Regions from separate parts of the Tardiphaga sp. 813_E8_N1_3 genome, predicted to be linked through region 2. Evidence: predicted binding sites of a transcription regulator. Region 2 holds the regulator's gene; the other holds the start of a gene.

Region 1 (5,395 bases), 190 kb from region 2:
GTTGCCGCCCGACGGACGCATCTCGATCATCTCGGCCTTGCGTTCGCTCATCTTCTGAACGACTACGCCGGAGAATTCCTCATCGACGTCGATGACGACTTCTTCGACCGGCTCGAGCGTGTTGCCGTTCTCGTCCTTGGTGAGAACCACGCGCGGACGCGACACCGACAGTTCGAAGCCTTCGCGGCGCATGTTCTCGATCAGGATCGCGAGCTGCAATTCGCCGCGACCAGACACTTCCATCGCATCACGATCGGCGGATTCGACGACCTTGAGCGCGACATTGCCTTCGGCTTCGCGCAGCAAGCGGTCCCGGATCAGGCGGCTGGTGACCTTGTCGCCTTCGGTGCCGGCGAGCGGCGAGTTGTTGACGATGAAGGACATCGACACGGTCGGCGGATCGATCGGCTGGGCCTGGATCGGAATTTCAACCGACGGATCGCAGAAGGTGTCGGCGACAGTGCCCTTGGGCAGGCCGGCGATGGCGACGATGTCACCGGCTTCGGCGAGTTCAACTGGCTGACGCTCAAGACCACGGAACGCCAAGATCTTGGTGATACGGCCGGTTTCGACGACCTTGCCATCACGCGACAGCACCTTGACACTCTGGTTCGGCTTGACCGAACCGGCCGAGATGCGGCCGGTGATGATGCGGCCGAGATAGGGGTTGGCTTCGAGGATGGTTCCGAGCATGCGGAACGCACCTTCTTCAACCACCGGCGGCGCGACATGCTTGATGACGAGATCGAACAGCGGCTTCATGCCGACGTCATGCGACGCGTCCGGGCTGTCGGCCATCCAGCCGTTGCGGCCTGATCCGTACAGGATCGGGAAGTCGAGCTGATCGTCGGTGGCGTCGAGCGCTGCAAACAGGTCGAACACTTCGTTGACAACTTCGGTGATGCGGGCGTCCTGACGGTCGACCTTGTTGATCGCGACGATCGGTTTGAGGCCGAGCTTCAGCGCCTTGCCGACCACGAACTTGGTCTGCGGCATCGGGCCTTCAGCAGCGTCGACGAGCACGATCACGCCATCGACCATCGACAGGATGCGTTCGACTTCACCGCCGAAGTCGGCATGGCCTGGGGTGTCGACGATGTTGATCTGGACATCATCCCACAGCACCGAGGTGCACTTGGCGAGAATAGTGATGCCGCGCTCTTTTTCGATGTCGTTCGAATCCATCGCGCGTTCCTGGACGCGCTGGTTATCGCGGTAGGTGCCCGACTGCTGCAGCAGCTTGTCGACGAGGGTCGTTTTGCCGTGGTCAACGTGGGCGATGATAGCAATGTTGCGAAGGTTCATAGGTCTTCTTCTGGTTACGGTCTGGGTGCCCTTAAGCGGGTTCAACAAGACATGCTCGACAAAAGGCCAGATCAATTAGAGTTGGGCCTTGCGCTCGAGCGCGTTCGATAACTGCCTCGTCTGAAAACGCGCTGGGGCAATCCCTCCAAAAGCAAACCCGGCCAGAAGGGGCCGGGTACTCGGACGCGTTGCGGCGCAATATAGGGGGAAATCGCCGAAAAACAATGCGAATCTGCCAAATGGTTAGCCCAATTTCGGGTCCAGAACCGTGGCCCAAAGGGCCATATCGGCCCGATCTCGCAAGGTAACGGTCATTTGGCCGCTTTGGCCGTCGATTTTGACGTGGCCGAAGAACTGCATGCCGGCCGACGGGGGCAAATTCTGCTTGTCGGGCCCCGGCGCCTTCACGAAACGGACCTCGGGACCGAAGGTATTGTCGAGCGCCGCCGGCCCGAAAGTTCCCGCGTGAAACGGGCCCGAAACGAACTCCCAGAACGGCTCGAAATCCTGAAACTGGGCCTTCTCCGGACTGTAGTAATGCGCCGCCGTGTAATGCACGTCGGCCGTCAGCCAGACCGTGTTGCGGATCCCCGCCGATTTGATGAAGCGCAGGATATCGGCAATCTCCAGCTCGCGGCCCCGCACTGGGCCGTCGGCCTGCGCGATCGCTTCCGAGCCCTTCTTGTCGGCGGCATTGTCATAGACGACGAGGCCGATCGGCATGTCGGAGGCGATCACCTTCCAGGTCGCCTTCGACGCCATCAAGGCGCGCTTCAGCCAGGCCATCTGCTCCGGGCCGATGAAATACGCATCGGGACCATAGGTCTCCTGCAGGTTCGGGCCATTGGGGCCGCGATAGCTGCGCTCGTCCAGCATGAAGACATCGAGATGTGGACCGTAGTTGAGCGTGCGATAGACGCGTCCGGGTTCGGTCGGGTTGACCGAGATCGGATACATCTCGTGAAAGGCACGGGCGCCGCGCGCGGCCAGCAGCGTGATGTCGCGCTCTTTGTAAGATGACGGCAACTGCTTCGATGAGGACCAGTTGTTGGTGACCTCGTGATCGTCCCACTGGCCGAAGATCGGCACCTGCGCATTGAAGGCACGAACATTGTCGTCCAGCAGATTGTATTTGTGCGCAGCGCGGAATTCGTCGAGCGTCTCGGCGACCTTCGCCTTTTCCGGCACCGTAATGGTGTTTTTCCAGATCGTGCCGTCCGGCAATTTTGCTTCGGGCAGGATCGGGCCGTCAGCGTAAATCGTGTCGCCGGAATGGATCAGGAAATCCGGATTGTGCTTGCGCATGGTGGCGAAGGTGACCATGCCGCCGTCATCGGCATTGATGCCCCAGCCTTGGCCTGCGACATCGCCGCCCCAAACAAAGGACACATCGCGGCGATCCGCCGGCGCGGTGCGGAAGCGGCCGATCACGGGCTCGCCGACGATGTCGGTATGCGAGAGATCGCAGAATTTGACGCGGTAGAAGATGTCCTGCCCGGCCGGCAAATTATCGAGCAGCAGCTTCACCGTGAAATCGGTTTCAGGCAGCGCCCTGACGACAGGCAACATGCGCGCATTGCTGAAGGATTCGGTGGTGGCGACTTCCACTATCATCTGCGCCGGGCGATCGGCGCGCGACCAGATCATGCCGCTGCTCGTCCCGACATCGCCGGACTGCACGCCATGCGATACGGCCGGACGATCCGCCGCGCGGCTGAGGTAAGGCATCGCCAGGAAGCTTGCGCCTGCTGCAGCTGACTGCGTGAGAAAACGACGGCGGGAAATACGTAATACCGAAAACTTGTACGCCATGGCGAACTCCTGATCCTGGCTCTGGCACCAGTGGCTCTAGGCAAATCGCTTGACGCTGCGATGACAGGTGATGCGCAATATCAACACCCGTCAGCACACGTTGCGAGTGACTAGCAACTTGATTGACACATTTGGAAATTTCACCTTAACGTGAAGGCGACGGTTCCCTTCGGGGATCAAAAGGGAATGCGGTGAGGGGGATCCCCCGATTCCGCGGCTGCCCCCGCAACTGTAAGCGGCGAGCCTGCGCCAAGAGCCACTGGGTATTCACCTGGGAAGGCGGCAACAGGCATTGACCCGTGAGCCAGGAGACCTGCCGCCAGTCGTGGTCACACGCGAGCACATTGGGCGGGGTGTCCTGGTGGAAGTCACACTGCCTGTTTGAAAGCAGCGGGGCGACTTGGTTTGCGGTGACGTGCCACGTAACCGCGAGTCCTGTAGATGACCTCCGTTTCTCCCGTCGCATTGAAGCGACATACTCCCTTTCTTTATTCTGTTGCTCTCTCCTGCTTGTTGTGTCCGAGCGAAAGCTGGGCGCAAGCTGCACAGCCAAGCCAGACGCTCGATCCCGTTGTAGTCCAGCCGTCGGCGACGCCTCAGCGCGCACGCCGCACCACGAACGGCAATGCATCGCGTGCTGCGCGCTCACGCCAGCAGCGCAATGTCGCCGCCAATACCGGCGCGCCGGTTACCACACCGACAGGCCCCGTCTTCGCAGCGCCGACGCTCAACCTCACGGGCACTACATCCACCGGCAGCCGCCTCGGCCTGACGCGCCTGCAGACGCCTGCCAGCGTCGAGGTGATCTCGGCCGAGACCATCGCCGAACGCGGCCAGCAGAACGTACTCGATGCCGTGACGCAGAACGCCACCGGCATAACGGCCATCGGAGATCCCGGCAACGGCGGCGTTGCCTTCAGCACCCGTGGCTTCACCGGCGTGGATTCGGTGAAGATGTTGCTCGATGGCACGCGACTCTACGTCGCTTCGGGCACGGTCAACTTCCCGTTTGACACTTGGTCCACCGAACGCATCGAGGTGTTGCGTGGTCCGGCGTCCGTGATGTTCGGCGAGGGTGCCGTCGGCGGCGCTATCAACATAGTCTCGAAGATGCCGTCATGGATCCCGCAAAACCAGGCCGAAATCTCGCTCGACAGCAACATGACCCGCCGCATCGCGGTGGACAGCGGCGGACCGATCAACAAGGACGTTGCCTACCGCATCACGGCTACCGGTAACATGTCGGACGGCTGGGTCGATCGCGGCAACAACTCGAATGTCGCGCTGCATGCCACCGTACAGATCAAGCAGACCGAAGACCTCGTCTGGACGATCTCGACCGACTACGGCGATCGCCACCCGATGCGCTATTTCGGCACGCCGCTGATCAACGGACAGTTCGATCCCGCCCTGCGCTTCAAGAATTACAATGTCGGCGACAGCACGATCCGCTGGCAGGACAGCTGGAGCCAGGTGAAGACCGAATGGCAGGTTGCCGACGGCATCTCGATCCGCAACACGCTGTATTACATGTACAGCCAGCGGCACTGGAAAGAGCTCGAAAACTACGCATTCAATCCGGCAACGGGCCAGATCGACCGCAGCTCATATTTCGAAATCTTCCATAACCAGCAGCAGATCGGCGATCGCTTCGACGCCACGTTCAAGGGCCATGTGCTCGGCATGGCCAATGAGTTTTTGGCCGGTTTCGACGTCAATCGCATCGACTTCAAGCACACCAACAACTCGCCCTATGGCGGATCGTCATCGGTCGATCCGATCAACTTCGATCCCGGCCTGTTCAGCAGCCCGGACCCGACGATTCCCGGCTTCAGGAGCGTCGCCAATCAATACGCGTTCTTCGCCGAAAATCGACTGGCCATCACCGAACAATTGTCGCTGATCGCGGGCGTCCGCCAAGATCAGCCGACCATTGAGCGAACCGACTATCGCAAACCCGCCAACAGTTACACCCGGGACTATTCTGCGACCTCGTGGCGCGTCGGCGCGGTCTATACACCGATCCAGAATCTCGCTTTCTATGGCCAGTATTCGACGGCTGTGGATACGGTCGGCGGACTGATCTCGGCGAGCAATGCCAATGCGAAATTCGATCTCGCAACCGGCAAGCAGGCCGAGATCGGCGTCAAGCAGTCGTTCTGGGGCGGTCGCGGTGAGTGGACGCTAGCAGGCTATGAGATCGTGAAGAACAATCTGATCACTCCCATTCCCGGCGGTGGCGGAACAGTACAACAAGTCGGCCAGCAATCGTCGCGAG
Region 2 (5,395 bases):
TGCCGCCCTGTTCGGCGTCACCTGGCTCGCGCTGATCCTGTTCACGCTGTTCTACAACGGTCTCGCTGGCATTAGCCTGCAGATATTCACCCAGAACACGCCGCCGCCCGGCTCCATGGAAGGCGGCCTGCTCAATGCCATCGTCGGTTCGGTCATCATGACCGCGATCGGCGTCGGCATAGGCGCACCGCTCGGCCTGTTTGCCGGCACCTATCTCGCTGAATACGGCAAGCACGACAAGCTCACCTCGGTGATCCGCTTCATCAACGACGTGTTGCTGTCGGCCCCGTCCATCATCATCGGCCTGTTCGTCTATGGTGCGGTGGTGGTTCCGATGGGCGGCTTCTCGGCTCTCGCCGGTTCGCTTGCGCTCGCCGTGATCGTGATCCCCGTCGTGGTTCGCACCACGGAAGACATGCTTGGTCTCGTGCCGAACCCGCTGCGTGAAGCGGCCTCGGCGCTCGGCCTGCCGCGCTCCCTGGTCATCAAGCGGATCGCTTATCGTGCGGCCCGTTCCGGTCTGATCACGGGCGTGCTGCTGGCGACCGCGCGCGTCGCCGGTGAAACGGCGCCGCTGCTGTTCACCGCGCTGAGCAACCAGTTCTTCAGTCTCGATCTCACCAAGACGATGGCCAACCTGCCGGTGACCATCAACAACTTCGTGCAGAGCCCCTACGAGTACTGGAAGCAGCTCGCCTGGAGCGGTGCCCTGATCATCACCTTGACCGTACTTGCCCTTAACATTGGCGCGCGCATTCTCGGCGCCGAGAGGACAGCAAAATGAGTGAGCTTTCTGTGTCGTCTGGCGTTCCTTCCGTCTCGATGCCGCCGCCGTCGGTCTTGCAGGGCGAGACCCGTCCCAAGGTCACCGTGCGCGACCTGAACTTCTACTATGGCGAACACCACGCTCTGAAGAAGATCAATCTGACGCTGATGGCGAACCGCGTGACGGCGTTCATCGGCCCGTCAGGCTGCGGCAAGTCCACGCTGCTGCGCATCTTCAACCGGATGTATGATCTGTATCCCGGCCAGCGCGCCGAAGGTCAGCTCATGCTCGACAACCAGAACATTCTGGATCCGAAGCTGGACCTCAACCTGCTGCGCGCCCGCGTCGGCATGGTGTTCCAGAAGCCGACTCCGTTCCCGATGACGATTTACGAAAACATCGCCTTCGGTATTCGCCTCTATGAAAAGATCTCCAAGTCGGAGATGGACGTGCGCGTCGAGAAGGCGCTGCGTGGCGGTGCGCTCTGGAACGAAGTCAAGGACAAGCTCAACGCGTCGGGCCTCAGCCTGTCGGGCGGTCAGCAGCAGCGTCTGTGCATTGCGCGCACCATCGCGGTTCGGCCGGAAGTCATCCTGTTCGACGAGCCGTGCTCGGCGCTGGATCCGATCTCGACCGCGAAGATCGAGGAGCTGATCGACGAGTTGAAGGATCAGTACACGATCGCGATCGTCACCCATAACATGCAGCAGGCTGCCCGCGTCTCCGACACCACGGCCTTCATGTATCTCGGCGAGTTGATCGAGTTCGATCAAACCAACAAGATCTTCACGTCGCCGACCGACCGCCGCACCCAGGATTACATCACCGGCCGCTTCGGCTGACGCGACATATTCGCGGGAGGATTTAGATATGGCTTTTGAACACACCACCAAGGCTTTCGACGACGATCTGCAGGAGCTGACCCGTCTCGTCGCCGAGATGGGTGGCCTCGCGGAACGGCAGATCGTCGAATCCGTCGACGCGCTGATCCGCCGGGACGTCGCACTCGGTGCACGCGTTGTCGCCACCGACGCCGAGATCGACCAGTTGCAGCGCACGATCGAAGAGCGCGCCGTGCTGACCATCGCCAAGCGCCAGCCGATGGCTGTCGATTTGCGCGAGATCGTCGGCGCGCTGCGCGTCGCCACCGATCTGGAGCGGATCGGCGATCTCTCCAAGAACATCGGCAAGCGCGTCAATGCACTCGACAGCGATTTCCATCCGCTGAAGCTGATCCGCGGCCTCGAACACATGACCGACCTCGTGACCACCCAGGTCAAGGCCGTGCTCGACGCCTATGCCGCACACGATCTGCCCGCCGCGATGACGGTGTGGAAGGGCGACGAGGAAATCGACGCGATCTGCACCTCGCTGTTCCGCGAACTCCTTACCTATATGATGGAAGACCCGCGTAACATTTCGTTCTGTATCCACCTGATGTTCTGCGCCAAGAACATCGAGCGGATCGGCGATCACGCCACCAACATTGCAGAAACCGTGTTCTACATGATCGAGGGCCAGCAGATCCTCGACAAGCGCCCGAAGGGCGACATGACCACATTCGCGAATGCGCCGACGGTCTGAAGCATGATCCGGAAAAGTGGAAGCCAGTCTTCCGCAAGGATCATGGCCTAAAGGCTTGTCGGACGTCACTGAGGATATTGACCATATGGCTGTGAATGCACGCATTCTGGTGGTGGAGGACGAGGAAGCCCTCACGACGCTTCTTCGCTACAACCTCGACGCCGAAGGCTATGATGTTGAAACTGTCGCGCGCGGCGACGATGCCGACACCCGCTTGAAGGAGCGGGTGCCGGATCTCGTGGTGCTCGACTGGATGCTGCCGGGTCTGTCCGGCATCGAACTGTGCCGCCGCCTGCGCGCGCGGCCCGAAACCAAGGCATTGCCGATCATCATGCTGACGGCGCGCGGCGAAGAGAGCGAGCGTGTTCGCGGTCTCGCCACCGGCGCCGACGACTATATCGTCAAGCCGTTTTCGGTGCCGGAGCTCCTGGCCCGCGTGAAGGGTCTGCTCCGTCGTGCAGCTCCCGAGCGTCTCGCCACCGTGCTCGCTTTCGGCGATATCGAACTCGACCGCGACAAGCGCCGCGTTGTGCGCTCAAGCCGTCCGATCGATCTCGGTCCGACCGAATATCGCCTGCTGGAGTTCTTCCTGGAACATCCGGGCCGCGTATTCAGCCGCGAGCAGTTGCTCGACAGCGTCTGGGGCCGCGACATCTATATCGACGAGCGCACCGTCGACGTGCATATCGGCCGCCTGCGCAAGCTGCTCAATCCCGCCGGTGAGCCCGATCCGATCCGCACCGTGCGCGGCGCCGGCTATGCGCTGGACGACCGGTTCGACAAGGCGGCGGAGTAACAACACACGCTGTGTCGTCCCCGCGAAGGCGGGGACCCATAGCCTCCGTCTTCTCGGCTCTATCCAGGACGCCTGCGAATACGCCCCAACCACTCTTTCGGTGGTTATGGGTCCCCGCCTTCGCGGGGACGACACCGAGTGTCAACGCAAGCGCCCCGGCAATCACCATCCAAAACAAAAAAATGCCCGGCTCATCACCGGGCATTTTCATTTGGTTTAGATATCTTCCAGCTCAGCGCGTGGGCTTCGGTACCGCGCGGCGGCGGTCGCTCGCCGGCTGATAGGCGATGCGCGAGTGATGTGCGCAATAGGGGGCGCCAGCCAGGGCCCTGCCGCCGCAGAAGTAAAAATCCGCGCTCGACGGATCGCCGATCGGCCAGTGGCAGGTGGCATCGTTGAGCTCGACCAGCGACAGGCGCTGGCTGATCGGTACGATGTTGTCATAGGCGATCGGATCGGGCTCCGCCTCGATCTCGTAATTATGGGCCAGCGCGGTGTTGCCGCGGGCCATCGGGCGGGCGACGCGTACCATCTGCTGGGCCGGGCGCGCCTTGCGCTGCCGCGGAGCTGCCGAGGAGGGGCTCTTGGCGCGGCCGGACAGGCCGAGACGGTGCACCTTGCCGATCACGGCATTGCGGGTCACGTTGCCGAGTTCCGCGGCGATCTGGCTGGCGGAGAGGCCGCCTTCCCAGAGTTTCTTCAACTGTTCGACGCGATCGTCGGTCCATGTCATTACCGTCATCGCCATTTTCCCTTCGTAAGCGCCAGAGCACCGGTCAGCGCTGCGAGTTGAGACTTCAAAAATCCCTGCGGTCAGAATCCCTTAGCGCTCACCGGGCGCGAATTTCGCGTCCGGCTGTTACGCCGCACTGGATGTGTCATTAAAAGGTCTACCGCCGCACGAGATGTCGTATCCGACGAGACAAAAGCTACAATATGCCGTGACTCGCGCGCAAGAGTCGGGCATGCCGCGTCCACATGCTTCTGCAAATAAAGCTGCAAAATCGGCTTTTTCTGCGACTCCGTGTGACTCGAAAGCCGCAGTGCGCGGTTGACAGTCTTCACAGCACACATAGAATAATGCCCACGTGCCGCCCGAGAAGGGCGGCACGTTTCGTTTCTAGGGTCCGTTGTTCGATTTCGCACAATTGTCATCGACGCGGCCGCAGTCTTTTCGATCGGATCGGTTATGACCAGCAACGCAACGTCTTCGCCCCTCTCTCAGGCCCACTTGCTGCCTGTTTTCGCGCGTGCGGATGTCGCTTTCGAGCGCGGTGAAGGCGCGTGGCTGATTGGAACCGACGGCGAGCGCTACCTCGATTTCACCAGCGGCGTTGCCGTGAACGCACTTGGCCATGCGCACCCACATATGGTCGCCGCATTGCAGGAGCAGGCCACCAAGCTCTGGCACATGTCGAACCTGTTCAAGAGCCCGGACGGCGAGCGCCTCGCCGCGCGGCTGTGCGAACAGAGCTTTGCCGACTTCGTGTTCTTCGCCAATTCGGGTGCGGAAGCGATGGAATGCGCGATCAAGGTGACCCGCCACTATCATTTCTCCAAGGGCCACCCCGAGCGCACGCGCATCATCACCTTTGAAGGCGCGTTCCATGGCCGCACCCTCGGCACGCTGGCGGCGACGGGCGCCGCGAAATATCTCGAAGGCTACGGCACGCCGCTCGACGGCTTCGACCAGTTGCCGCTCGGCGATATCGAAGCCGTGAAGAAGGCCATCGGCCCGAACACTGCCGGCATTCTCATCGAGCCGCTGCAGGGTGAGGGTGGCGTGCGTGCGCCGAGCAACGCGTTCTTTGGCGCGCTGCGCGAACTTTGCGACAAGAACGGCATACTTTTGATCTTCGACGAAGTGCAGACCGGCATGGGCCGCACCGGCGAACTGTTTGCCTATCAGCGCATCGGCGTGACGCCGGATGTCATGGCGCTGGCCAAGGCACTCGGCGGCGGTTTCCCGATCGGCGCGTGCCTTCTCTCGGCGGAAGCGGCCGAAGGCATGGCGCCCGGCTCGCACGGCTCGACCTTTGGCGGCAATCCGCTGGCGGTGGCCGCGGCGAATTCCGTGCTCGATATCATGCTGAAGCCCGGTTTCTTCGACCATGTGAAGAAGATGTCGCTGCTGTTGAAACAGAAACTCGCGGGCGTGGTCGATGGCCATCCAGATGTGCTCAGCGAAGTGCGCGGCGAAGGTCTTCTGATCGGCCTCAAGGCCGTGGTGCCGGCGGGCGATCTCGTGG

What was found. Region 2 encodes PhoB, which activates phosphate uptake and scavenging genes when phosphate is short. Its sites were predicted from a motif close to TGTCATNNANCTGTCAT; they were not measured.
Region 1: the regulator PhoB is predicted to act here: its motif matches at 3,167-3,183, upstream of AB8A33_RS25875 (alkaline phosphatase D family protein).

The regions. Positions count from the first base shown of each region.
Region 1 is NZ_JBPWQE010000001.1:5,473,131-5,478,525, forward strand. It holds gene typA (translational GTPase TypA) at 1-1,305, opposite strand, end outside; gene AB8A33_RS25875 (alkaline phosphatase D family protein) at 1,549-3,117, opposite strand; cobalamin riboswitch at 3,261-3,452, shown strand; gene AB8A33_RS25880 (TonB-dependent receptor) at 3,559-5,395, shown strand, end outside.
Region 2 is NZ_JBPWQE010000001.1:5,287,226-5,292,620, reverse strand. It holds gene pstA (phosphate ABC transporter permease PstA) at 1-784, shown strand, start outside; gene pstB (phosphate ABC transporter ATP-binding protein PstB) at 781-1,608, shown strand; gene phoU (phosphate signaling complex protein PhoU) at 1,637-2,350, shown strand; gene phoB (phosphate regulon transcriptional regulator PhoB) at 2,442-3,146, shown strand; gene AB8A33_RS25050 (GcrA family cell cycle regulator) at 3,379-3,888, opposite strand; gene AB8A33_RS25045 (aspartate aminotransferase family protein) at 4,336-5,395, shown strand, end outside.